DNA from 2 places in the Pseudoalteromonas sp. KS88 genome. Region 2 is predicted to be linked to the other one. Evidence: predicted binding sites of a transcription regulator. Region 2 holds the regulator's gene; the other holds the start of a gene.
What was found. The regulator MetJ, encoded in region 2, represses methionine synthesis genes. The targets are predictions, from matches to a motif close to TAGACGTCTAGACGTCTA.
Positions count from the first base shown of each region.

Region 1: metA (homoserine O-succinyltransferase) is a predicted target of MetJ. The motif match lies at 2,320-2,337, and genes of this name have one in related genera.

Region 1 is NZ_PYHV01000041.1:5,472-12,256, reverse strand. Features, by position in the region: gene metH (methionine synthase) at 1-237, opposite strand, end outside; gene C7Y70_RS19785 (homocysteine S-methyltransferase family protein) at 248-1,315, opposite strand; gene metA (homoserine O-succinyltransferase) at 1,305-2,252, opposite strand; gene C7Y70_RS19775 (M24 family metallopeptidase) at 2,441-3,745, opposite strand; gene ettA (energy-dependent translational throttle protein EttA) at 3,919-5,592, shown strand; gene C7Y70_RS19765 (PilZ domain-containing protein) at 5,722-6,087, shown strand; gene C7Y70_RS19760 (histone deacetylase) at 6,141-6,785, shown strand, end outside.
Region 2 is NZ_PYHV01000018.1:156,010-162,794, reverse strand. Features, by position in the region: gene C7Y70_RS11910 (PBP1A family penicillin-binding protein) at 1-1,094, shown strand, start outside; gene metL (bifunctional aspartate kinase/homoserine dehydrogenase II) at 1,191-3,536, opposite strand; gene metB (cystathionine gamma-synthase) at 3,542-4,801, opposite strand; gene metJ (met regulon transcriptional regulator MetJ) at 5,039-5,359, shown strand; gene C7Y70_RS11890 (malic enzyme-like NAD(P)-binding protein) at 5,446-6,687, opposite strand.

The sequences.
Region 1 (6,785 bases), on a different contig from region 2:
CGAAATATCAGGCTCTGAGGCAATTAAGTTTAAAAACTTTACCATTGCGGCTTTTGAGTCCAACATGGCTTCGTCCATGTTGATATCAATTACTTGCGCGCCATTTTCAACTTGTTCACGGGCTACATTAAGGGCGGTTTCATAATCTTCTTCCATGATCAAACGCTTGAACATGGCTGAGCCGGTTACATTGGTACGCTCACCGACGTTAGTAAATACTGCTATTTGTTGTGTCATGTCGGTTTCCCTAATTTAAATTACACGCTTCAAGGCCAGATAAGCGCATGCGCACTTCAAGCTCAGGTAATTGGCGAGGATTAACCGCTTCAAGACCTTTAGCAAATGCTTTAATATGAGCAGGCGTTGTGCCGCAGCAACCGCCAACAATATTTATAAAGCCTGACTTACCCCAATCAATGATTTCTTCTGCCATTTCAGGTGCTTCTAAGTCGTATTCACCAAACTCATTAGGTAAGCCTGCGTTAGGGTGAACAGAGACAAAAGTTTCACACACTCGTGATAATTCTTCCACATATTGGCGCAATAAATCTGGGCCAAGAGCACAATTTAAACCAATTGAAATAGGCTTAATATGGCGGATTGAATTATAAAACGCTTCGGTGGTTTGCCCTGAAAGTGTACGGCCTGACGCATCAGTTATCGTGCCTGAGATCATTACTGGTAACTTACGCCCTGCCTGCTCAAACGCTTCTTCAACAGCGAACGACGCCGCTTTAGCGTTTAAGGTATCAAAAATAGTCTCAATTAAAATTAAATCAGCGCCGCCTTCCATTAACGCAAGGGTCGATTCAACATAGGCGGTGACTAATTTATCAAATGTCACGTTGCGATAACCTGGGTCATTTACATCTGGTGAGATTGAGCAAGTTTTTGAGGTTGGCCCAAGCACCCCTGCCACATAACGTGGTTTTTCAGGGTTTATAGCAGTGAACTCATCACAAATGCTGCGTGCTAACTTGGCCGACTCTAAGTTTACTTCACGGCTAATGCTTGCCATGTCGTAATCTTCCATAGAGATAGTGGTTGAGTTAAACGTGTTAGTTTCGATAATATCGGCACCGGCATTTAAAAAGCCACGGTGAATATCAGCAATTATTTTAGGCTGAGTCAGGCTTAACAAGTCGTTATTGCCTTTAATTAATACATGCCAGTCTTTAAAACGTTCACCACGGTAATCTTGCTCTTCTAATTTATGCTCTTGGATCATGGTGCCCATAGCGCCGTCGAGGATTAAAATTCGCTGTTTTAGCGCCTCGGTTAGTTCTGCATGTTTATTCACTGTATTACTCGGCATAGTTGTTAGTCCTTACTGCTTGGCTAACGAGATTAATATCATAAGGTGTGGTTTGATATACATAATAATTTAACCAATTCGAAAAAAGCAAAAAGGCATGGCTTTGCCAGGTTTTCGACGGCTCGTTATCTGGATTGTTATCTGGAAAGTAGTTCTCAGGAATTACCGCGTCAGGCCCTTTTGCAAGGTCGCGTTGGTATTCACCTTTTAATGTGTCGGCATCGTATTCTGGGTGGCCGGTTATGTATACTTGGCTGCCTGACTTATTCTTAAGTAAGTAAGCACCGACTCGCTCCGAACCCGCCAGCACAACTAAATCATCACAAGCATTTATCTTTTCAATATCAATATGGCCAAAACGAGAATGTGGCACTACAAAAGTATCATCAAAACCACGAGTAAGCGCGGCGTGTTCAAAGTAACAATGGTGAGTAAATACACCGCTGAGTTTATTCGGTTTTAACTCGCGTTTTAACCCGTAGTGATGAAATAACCCTGCATGCGCCGCCCAACACGAAAACAAAGTTGATGTAACATGTTGCTCAGCCCAATCGAGAATCACTTTAAGTTCATCCCAATAGGCAACGTCGTCGTATTCTAAATGCGCCAGCGGTGCACCGGTTACCAACATAGCATCGTAGTTGTTGTCTTTTACTTCTGAAAAATAACGGTAAAAGGTGTCTAAATGTTGCTCAGAGTTACTGCTACTACGGTGAGTGTCTAAGCGTAAAAGCTCAACATTCACTTGCAAAGGGGAATTTGCCAGTAAGCGAATAAACTGAACTTCAGTTTCTACTTTATTCGGCATTAAGTTTAAGATAGCCAGTCGCATCGGGCGAATTTCTTGCGTTTTCGCACGGGTTTTTGGCATTACAAAGACGTTTTCTTGACGTAGCTTTGCAATGGCAGGCAATTCATCCTTTACTGTAATAGGCATTCATTCACTCCACGCATCATTTTAACCAATGGTTAATTATGAACGGTTAGCAGTAAATTTCAACCTCTAGATGTATAGATGTCTAAATGAATTTTATTTAAGTCGGTTTTACCCTGAGTAATAGGTCACGTTAAACCACTATTAAGGTATACCGTGACCTTCATGAACAAAGTTACACTTTTAGCGACTTATTGGCTTTTACCCACTAAAATCAAGTTTTGCTGGGGCGGTATTAAGTAGTCAGCACCGTTTGCAGTGATGACTGCCATTTCCTCAACGGAGATGGTTTTAAAAGTATCGCTACTTAAACGCCAGCTGAAAAAACCATCAAAGGCAAACACCATTCCCTCTTTAAGCTTACGCTGAGATGCGGGCCTTACTTGTGCACTTCGAGATCCCCCCAAGTTAGGGCCCGTGTCATGTGCAACATATCCTACAGGATGACCTGTACTCCAAGGCACTGGTTCTGAATTGTATTTATTCATTAATACGGTTTGCGCATCATCGACCTCAATTCCCTTTACACCTGGTTTCATTGCGTTAAAAGCAGCAAAACCACTGTCTCGTGCGTTCACCCAGTATTGTTGAATATTGGCGGGCGCAGCCGTTTCGCCTTCCCTAAGTACGTATGCAAAGCGTTGGATATCGCTTACCCATTTATTATGAAGTTTTACACCAAAATCAATTTGTATGACATCACCAGGCATAATCACTTTATCGGTAGAATGAGAGTGGCCTCGGTCAGGGCCTGAATTTACATTCGGGTTTTGGTCTGCAGCCCAAGCATCCGTGACCCCATGAGCTTTCATTTTCATTTTTAAAAATTTAGCCACTTCTGCATCGGTCGTTTTACCAGGAACAATAATGCTATATGCTTCTAGTTGCCACTTTGCTGAAAGCATCGCAGCTTCTTTCATTATTTCAACTTCAGCCGGTAACTTGATTGATAGCCATTGATAAACCACCTCTTCAGATGATATTAACTTCTCAGCCTGCTCAGCACTTAATAAACTAGTCAGTTGCTTATATTGCGAGTGCGATAGCCCATCGGCCTGTGCATTAAGATCGGATACATTTATTGCAATTCGGCGAAATGATTGCGTGTTTATAAACTCAGCGGCGTATTTTAATGCGGACACACTGCGAGGTACCGATATAACCTTTTCGTGTATATCAAGCTCATCAAGTGCCTTTGCTTCGCTTGAAGGAGAGTAAGCAACAGAATGAAACTCTCCTTTATTAAAATAGAATAAATAAGCTGCTGGTGAACCCGCGTTTTCACAACCTATATGATCCGCCAGTGGATCATTATTATTCTCTCTACATACGATAAGCCAAGCATCTACATCAGCCGCTTTTAAGGCATTTGGAAGCAGTTGGTTAATACGTTGTTTTCTTATTTCAGGCCAGGGTGAATCAACTGCCTGCGCATTTGGGGTTATTACGCTCAGTATAAATAAAGCGACCGTTACGATTAGTGTGTGTATTGTCATATTTTTTCTTATTTTGTTGTGGTTTAAATACGTTAGCACACGCAGATAAAACTATACATTTAACAAGATAAAACGATAAACATATATTCAACGCCCCATTCGTTGACTGTTTCACCCCTCAACAACTACAATACAACATTGAAATTTTTATTATTATTTGAAGGCTTTCCTCCATGGTTTTACCTGATAAGTTTATTTTCTCGATGAGTCGAGTATCTAAGGTTGTGCCACCAAAGCGCACTATCTTAAAAGATATCTCATTACATTTTTTCCCTGGCGCAAAAATTGGTGTACTTGGCTTAAACGGCTCAGGTAAATCAAGCTTGCTGCGCATTATGGCTGGTGTTGATCAAGAGTTTGAAGGTGAAGCACACCCTCAGCCTGGTATTAAAATTGGTTACTTACCGCAAGAGCCGGTACTCGATGAAAGCAAAACCGTGCGCGAAACCGTTGAAGAAGCGGTCAGTGAAGTTAAAAACGCATTAAGTCGTCTTGATGAAGTGTATAACGAATACGCGATGGAAGACGCTGACTTCGACGCGCTAGCCAAAGAGCAAGGCCAACTAGAGGCCATTATTCAAGCCCATGACGGCCACAATATTGACAACGTATTAGAGCGCGCCGCTGATGCGCTACGTTTGCCGCCTTGGGATGCTAAAGTTGAAGTGTTATCAGGTGGTGAGCGTCGTCGTATCGCGATTTGTCGTTTATTACTTGAAAAGCCAGACATGCTTATTCTCGATGAGCCAACTAACCACTTAGATGCTGAATCAGTTGCCTGGCTTGAGCGATTCTTACATGATTACGAAGGCACCGTTGTGGCGGTAACGCATGACCGTTACTTCCTAGATAACGTAGCAGGTTGGATTTTAGAGCTAGACCGTGGTGAAGGTATTCCGTGGGAAGGTAACTACTCTTCTTGGCTTGAACAAAAAGATGCGCGCCTGCAGCAAGAGCAAAAATCTGAAAAAGCCCGCCAAAAATCAATTGCTCAAGAGCTTGAGTGGGTACGTTCAAACCCGAAAGGTCGTCAAGCTAAGTCTAAAGCGCGTATGGCGCAGTTTAGCGAGTTACAACACTCTGACTACCAAAAGCGTAACGAAACCAACGAGCTATTCATTCCACCTGGCCCGCGTTTAGGCGACCAAGTAATTGAAGTTAAAAACTTGAAGAAGAGCTTTGGCGATCGCGTATTAATCGATGACTTAAACTTCACCATGCCAAAAGGTGCCATTGTTGGCATTATCGGTGCCAATGGTGCGGGTAAATCAACCCTGTTTAAAATGCTAAGCGGTGAAGAAAAGCCAGATAGCGGCGATATCACCATTGGTGAAACAGTTGAGCTTGCAACCGTTGATCAGTTCCGTGGCAACATGGACGACAGCAATACGGTTTTCCAAGAAATCGCTGATGGCCAAGATGTGCTTAAAATTGGCAACTTTGAATTCCCAAGCCGTGCTTACGTAGGCCGCTTTAACTTTAAAGGTAATGACCAACAAAAGTTTGTTAAGGACCTATCAGGTGGTGAGCGTAACCGTTTACACCTAGCCAAGCTATTAAAAGCAGGCGGCAATGTCATCTTACTGGATGAGCCAACCAATGACTTGGACGTTGAAACATTACGTGCGCTTGAAAATGCAATTTTAGAGTTCCCGGGTAATGTTATGTGTATCTCGCATGACCGTTGGTTCTTAGACCGTATTGCAACGCATATTCTTGATTACCGTGATGAAGGTCAAATTAACTTCTTTGATGGTAACTACACAGAGTATGAAGAGTGGCTTAAAAAGACACTAGGTGCAGCAGCAGCGCAACCTAAACGTATTAAGTATAAAAAGATTGGCTAGGTTCTAAACATATTTTAAGCCCTGCATTTATGCGGGGCTTTTTATTTTAAATGAACAAATCGCACTCTCAATTAGTAGATTATTGGCTATAATATTAACTCCCACATTAATTAATGGGTCATAATAGTTATGAATAATCGTCGCAAATATACTCGCGTGTTGTTTTCTACCCCCGCAACACTATTATTAAACGAGCAAAGTTATAACTGTGAACTGCTTGATGTATCGCTAAATGGTGTATTGATCAGCCATCCCAGTGGCTTAAAGGCAGATAAACATCAGTCGGCAGAACTTAACTTTACCCTACCTGATAGCCAGGTAAGCATTGCCATGGCTGTTGAGATTAGCCATGTTGAGCCTCTTCATATCGGGTTGCATTGTACGCATATAGGTATAGACAGTATCACGCACCTTAAGCGTTTGGTTGAGCTTAACCTCGGAGATGATACACTGCTTCATCGGGAACTTGGCATGCTGATACACACACCACAATAGACTAAACAAAGGAAGTTGATTACCATAGTGCAAACTGTGCATTATGGCGAATTATGACTTTAAATCCACACTTACCTTTGGTCTATCATCCTAATTACTCATTTAACTTTGACCCTAAACACCGCTTTGTAATGAGCAAGTTTGCGAATTTATACCAACACGTTAAAGAGTTAGGGTTAATAAATAGTAATTTAATTCAACCGAGACTGGGCAATCCAGATGATCTTGAATTAGTGCACTGTGCTAATTACTTAGACGACTTATGGCATAATAAGCTCGATGAAAAAGCCCTCAGACGCATTGGCCTACCTTGGTCGGAACCGCTCATAGCGCGTACATTTACCGCACCACTTGGCACTCTTGAAACAGCACGCCTTGCCCTTCAACACGGCTTAGCCTGCCACTTAGCTGGGGGCACTCATCACGCGCACACAGATTTTGGCTCCGGTTATTGTATGGTTAACGACTTGGCATTTACTGCACAAACCTTAATACAAAACAAAGAAGTGACCAATATACTTATTTTTGATCTCGATGTTCACCAAGGTGACGGTACGGCTGCAATGCTTACCCATCAACCTTACGCATACACCTGTTCAATTCACTGTGAAAAAAACTTCCCCTTTAGAAAATCGCCGAGTGATTTAGACATTGGGCTCGCCAATAATATGCAAGATGATGAATACTTAGGTGTTGTT
Region 2 (6,785 bases):
CATTTATCTATTCTGCGGCTTTGGAAAATGGCTATACATTAGCCTCGATCCTCAACGATGCACCAATAAATCAATGGGACAAAAGCTTAGGGGTAGCTTGGCGACCTAAAAATAGTCCCGCAGTATATAATGGCCCTATTCGTATACGGCGTGCTCTTGCACAATCAAAGAACGTTATTTCTGTTCGTTTATTGCGTGGGGTAGGACTGCATCGCACGGCTGATCACCTACTGAAATTTGGCTTCCAAGATGATGATATCAATCGTAGTGAATCGCTCGCCTTAGGAAGTGCAGCAATCACGCCGCTTGAATTAGCACGAGGGATGAGTACATTTGCCAACGGCGGCCACCTAGTCACACCGTATTTTATCAGTGAGATTCAAGATTCAGCCGGTAACGTACTTTTCAAAGCGCAACCACAGCTTGCATGTGATCCGATTGATTTGCCTAATCAAACAGATTCGTTAGCACTCAATAGTATGGTCGATGAAACATCATCAGACGTAAATACTGCAACCCCATGTGCTCCTCGTATCATTTCAAAGCAAAACGCATTCTTAATTTCAGACGCAATGCACAGCGCAATTTGGGGCGGTGGAAGCTGGACACATAAAACGGGGTGGAGCGGCACAGGTTGGCGCGCTCAAGCATTAAAGCGCCGTGACTTATCAGGTAAAACAGGCACAACTAATGACTCTGTTGATACTTGGTTTAGCGGTTTTAATAGTAATGTTATGACCACTGTGTGGGTCGGTTTTGATAACCCTGGCAATCCATTAGGTCGCTCTACCTACAATAGTAACCTCGATAAATCGCAGATATCAGGGGCTGAGTCAGGTGCTAAAACAGCTCAACCTGCTTGGGTCGACTTTATGCGTGTAGCACTTAAAGACCAGCCTGAAGCGCCGATTGAACCGCCTGAGGGATTGGTCTCGATTCGAATAGATTTGGCAACAGGCTTACTGAGCCAAAAAAATGACTACACTAGTCGATTTGAGTATTTCGAAAAGGGCTCTGCACCAACAAAGTATGTTATGCAGCACGTTGAAAATGTATTTGAAGAAGAAACTAAAACAGAAGAAGAGCTGTTTTAAATCGCGATATAAAATCTCTGGTTAAAAAAAACGCGATATAAAATCGCTGCTACGTAAAAGAAGCGCCACAATTGGCGCTTTTTTATTGCATGCTTTTTATTTTAAATTTTGTATTAGCCAATATAAATCAGAATGCACACCTGCTGCGGTAACTTCTTTACCTGCACCAGGGCCTTGTATTACCAATGCATTATCACTATACCATTGACTGTTTATGACAAAGATATTATCGCCCGGTGTTAAATTAGCTAACGCATCACCTTGAGTGGCAAATGCCAGTCCGACTTGCGCTGTCACTTTACTATCTGCAAGTGACAAAGCACCCGTGTAGCGCAACACTTTACCCTGCTCGCTCGCTTGCTTGGCTTTATCAGCAATAAAGTTATCTAGCTGTTGTTTGTTATCTAAAAACGACTGCCAATCACCTTGTGCTAATTGCTCTGGCATCAGTGCTGTTAAGTCAATATCGTCAAGCTCTAACGTTAAACCTAACTCACGCGCTAAAATAAGTAACTTGCGCTGCATATCACGGCCAGATAAATCTTCACGCGGATCAGGCTCTGTAAAGCCCATTTGTTGCGCTTGCAATACTAAATCTGAAAATGGCACGCTGCCATCATAGCTACTACACAACCACGATAACGTACCAGAGAACACCCCTTCAATACGCGTGATTTTGTCGCCGCTATTTTGTAAATCGGCTAAAGCAAAGTTAACCGGTAAACCCGCACCAACAGAGGTGTTATAGCGCCATAATAAATTACGTTCGGCTAAATTATGGCGTAGTGCTTGATACCAATCATTATTAGCAGTCCCTGCGTATTTATTAGCACTGATCAAATGACAATCTAAGTTGACGAAATCAGGATAAAGTAAACTAAACGACTCACTGGCGGTAATATCAATCACCACTTTATGTTCGTAATCAAGTTCACCGATATGGGTTAATAAATCGCCTTGCTGATAATCAATTGCTTCGTTATCCCATTGTGTTTGCCACTGCTCCAAGCTAATGCCACTTGGGCTAAATAGCATTTGTTGAGAGCGTAATAGACCCACTAACTTCACACTGAAATGCTGCTCTAATCGATTTAACTGTTGCGATAGCTGCTCGATAAACACTTCGCCAACATTACCTAAGCCAGCAATGATCACCGCAAGCTCTTGGCCTTTATTGATTAACTTGTCGTGTAACAAGGTTAATACATCACTATCAATTGCTTGATCGGTCAATAACAAAGCATAATCAGTATCTTGGTGACTAAAGCGTGGCGCTAGACTTTGCTCACTAAGCAAAGAGGAAGCCTGTAGAGATAAATGAGCTATATCGTTACTTGGCGCGACAATGGCGCAACCATGTAAGTTTGACTCAATAATATTAGCACGACCCTGTAATTGACTTACAACTTGGTGAGTCGCATCACCTGGCACTAATAAATAAGTATCCCCTTGCTTAACAAAGTGATGCAGACTGTGTTGAATTAACTGACTCAGCTGCCCAACCTCACCAGCATTAAGTTGATCTACTCGCAGTAAATCAATGTTCTCTAGTGTGGTAATAAAACGCTTAGCTTTACTATAGCCTTCTTTCACTATTTCTGTGGCACTGGCTTCAGTATCAAAACTGCTGCGTACAACCAGCTTTATATCTGTATTTTTTAACGGTGATAATGTTTTGGCATGTAAAACTGGGTTGCCTAAACGTGCTAATAAATTTGCTTGACCACGGCACACTTTCGAATACTTAAGTGCTTTATTTACTTTACGGGGATCCGTGCTAAATACGCCTTGCGTATCGGTCCAAATAGACACTTGCTGCGCATGACAATAGCTACCTAATAGTGTGGCACTGTAATCACTGCCATTACGCCCTAAAGTAATGGTTTCACCTTGGCAGTCACTGGCAATAAAGCCAGTTACCACATTAACATGCTGCTTGCTTATCAAATCGATACAGGCTTGTTGGTTCTTTTGATGCAGTAGCTGTCCATCGTTTAAAGTAAATAGTTGACGCGCATCAATATCCTTTGCGGCTAAGCCTAATTGGTGTAAGTAACTTGCAAGTAATCTCGCCGACCACACTTCACCATGAGCAAGTAAAGCTGACTCCGCTAAAGTTTGCTGCTTTGCTTGTTCAGCCAATATTGCCAACTCTTGCTGTAATGAACTAAGTGCCTGCTGTTTTAGTTGCGCCGTTAGTAGCTGCTCAATCAAGGTTCGCTGGTGATTATCTAACAATAATAAAATGTCGCTAACAGCTTGAAGATCGCCCTGCTGGTAACTTTGCCACAATTTAACCAAAGTATTAGTCGTTTTGCCTGCAGCAGAAACAACAACGCAATCACCCACTTCACTATTAGCTAAAATAATATTAGCGACTGCTTGATAACGCTCGGGCGAACTTAAGCTCGAGCCACCAAATTTATGTACGATATTAACCATTATTCTTACCACAATGCCGTATGTGCAGGCGTTAATTTAAATGAGCTTGATTGTTCATCTTGCTGTTGTTTTTGCGCAGCTTGTTGAGCTACAACTTGCTCACCCTGACCCGGCTTTACTTTATTAAACACACGCTCTAAATCAGCCACTAAATCTTTAACATCTTCAATCCCTACCGAAATACGAATCAAGGTATCGCCGACTCCAGCTTCAAGACGGGCTGTAGCATCCATACCTGCATGAGTCATCGTCGCTGGGTGGCAAATTAAACTTTCAACGCCACCTAATGACTCTGCTAAGCTAAATTCTTCTAGGCTTGTTAAAAATGCTGCAGCGTCATTTACATCACCCTTAATATCAAAACTTACCATACCACCAAAACCGCGTTGTTGCTGTTTTGCTAATTCATGTTGCGGGTGCGATTCAAGGCCAGGATAATAAACTTGGCTTACATAGGGTGAGTCTTCTAAATACTGCGCTATAACAAATGCATTTTCTTGGTGCTGACGCAAACGTACATTTAACGTACGTAAACCACGTAAGGTTAAATAGCTATCAAACGGCGCGCCGGTGATACCAATATTATTCGCCCACCATGCCAATTCATCACCTAACTCTTGATTAGCTGCAATGACAGCACCGCCCACAACATCTGAATGACCATTTATGTATTTAGTCGTCGAATGCACCACAATATCGACACCAAACTCAATCGGGTTTTGCAAAGCAGGTGATAAAAAGGTGTTATCGGCACCAACAAGTGCACCGCACTGTTTAGCAATCGCCGTAATCGCTTTAATATCGGTTAGGCGTAAAATTGGATTGCTGGGTGTTTCTATCCAAATTAATTTAGGTTTAATTTCAAGTATCTTCTGATGGTTCTCAGCTTTGGTTAAATCTAATACCACCAATTTTAATAAGCCACGCTTCTCAAGCGAAGTAAATAAACGGTAGCTGCCGCCATAACAGTCATGAGGAATAACCAAAGTATCATCACTATTAAGTAACTGAGTCGCTAAATGTACTGCCGACATACCCGTAGCTGTAATAATTCCCTTAGCACCACCTTCAAGCTCAGCCAGCGTTTCCGCTAAAATATCGCGGTTTGGATTGCCGCTGCGGCCATAATCGTATTGACGTTTTGTATCAAAATCAGCAAATGAATAGGTCGTTGATAGATGTAGAGGAGGCACAACTGCACCATGATGTTTATCAGCGTCGATGCCTTTTCGTACCGCGATAGTTGCTTTATTTTTTTGACTCATAACGTCACCTACAATTAAATGGATGTTTAGACGTCTAAAAGGTTAGATGATCAACTCCCATAAGTCAAAGAATTTATGGTACAGACCTTACATTTATAGAAGTAAAGAAATTTAGCGAGCTAGATGGCTAAATAACAAGTGTTTGACTATCTTTTTTAAAACGATAGAATTTCCCGCATCTTTGCAAAGCAACTCGGCGATGCAAACAATTAATAACCTGAGGCAACGATACTTCTTATGGCTAAATGGAATGGTGAATATATTCACCCATATGCAGAACACGGTAAAAAATCAGAACAAGTGAAAAAGATCACCGTATCTATTCCACTCAATGTGCTTAAAGTTTTAACCGATGAGCGCACGCGTCGTCAAATTAATAATTTAAGACACGCAACTAACAGTGAATTACTTTGTGAAGCATTTTTACATGCGTTCACTGGTCAGCCGTTACCTAATGACGATGACTTGCGTAAAGACAACCCTGAAAAAGTACCTGAAGAAGTGAAGAAAATCATGCTTGAGATGGGGCTTGAAGTACCTGTTCTTAACGAAGATTAAGCTACATTCCTGCCTTCAGGAATTGGATACAAAAAAACCTCAGCAACTTGCGTTACTGAGGTTTTTTATTGTCAGATCGTTTTAACCTAAGCCATGTAGTTTTCAGGCATATCGATTTGCGCCACACCTGAATCAATCGCCGCTTGCGCTACCGCTTTAGCAATACGCGGTAATAAACGCGGATCCATTGGTTTTGGAATAATATACTCAGGGCCAAATTCTAACTTATCAACACCGGCAGCAGTTAACACCTCTGCAGGAACTGGCTCTTTTGCAATGCTGCGAATAGCATCTACCGCAGCAATTTTCATTTCATCATTGATTTGGCTTGCACGAACATCAAGCGCACCGCGGAAAATAAATGGGAAACATAAAACATTATTAACTTGGTTAGGGTAATCAGAACGACCTGTCGCCATAATAAGATCGCTTCGTGCACCGTGAGCTAATGCAGGATTAATTTCAGGATCTGGGTTAGAGCAAGCAAAAATAACGGGCTTGTCAGCCATTAACTTTAAGTCTTCAGGCGCTAACAAGTTCGGCCCTGACACACCCACAAATACGTCAGCGTCAGCAATAACGTCTTGCAAAGTACGCTTATCAGTATTGTTCGCAAACAATTGTTTATATTCATTAAGATCATCACGACGCGTGTGAATTACGCCCTTGCGATCAAGCATATAAATGTGCTCACGAAGCGCACCACATTTAATTAGCAATTCCATACATGCAACGGCAGCCGCGCCTGCACCTAAACAAACAATAATCGCATCTTCAATGTTTTTTCCTTGAACTTCTAAAGCATTGATCATCCCTGCAGCAGTTACAATCGCAGTACCGTGCTGGTCGTCATGAAATACTGGGATGCTGCAACGCTCAATCAACGCTTTTTCAATCTCAAAACACTCAGGTGCTTTAATATCTTCGAGATTGATGCCACCAAACGTATCAGCAATATTCGCTACGGTGTTAATAAAGTCTTCAGTCGTGCGATGCTTAACTTCAATATCAATTGAATCCAAGCCAGCAAAGCGTTTAAACAACAACGCTTTTCCTTCCATAACCGGTTTTGAAGCCAAAGGGCCCAGGTTGCCAAGTCCTAAAATGGCTGTGCCATTTGTGATAACCGCAACCATGTTGCCTTTACCTGTATACTTATAAGCATTAGCGGGATCCGCTGCAATTTCACGAACAGGTTCAGCAACACCAGGGCTGTATGCTAAAGCGAGATCTTTAGCGGTTTCAGCCGGCTTAGTAAGTTCAATGCTGATTTTTCCTGGAACGGGATGGGCATGGTAATGTAGTGCTTGTTCACGAAAGTCTGACATAACGCGATTTTATCCTGCAAGTAAGTTAAATTAAGTGTGAGAGAGCAGTTCTATATCTTTAATTGAGAACAATACCGATATTATAATTAAATTCAAGC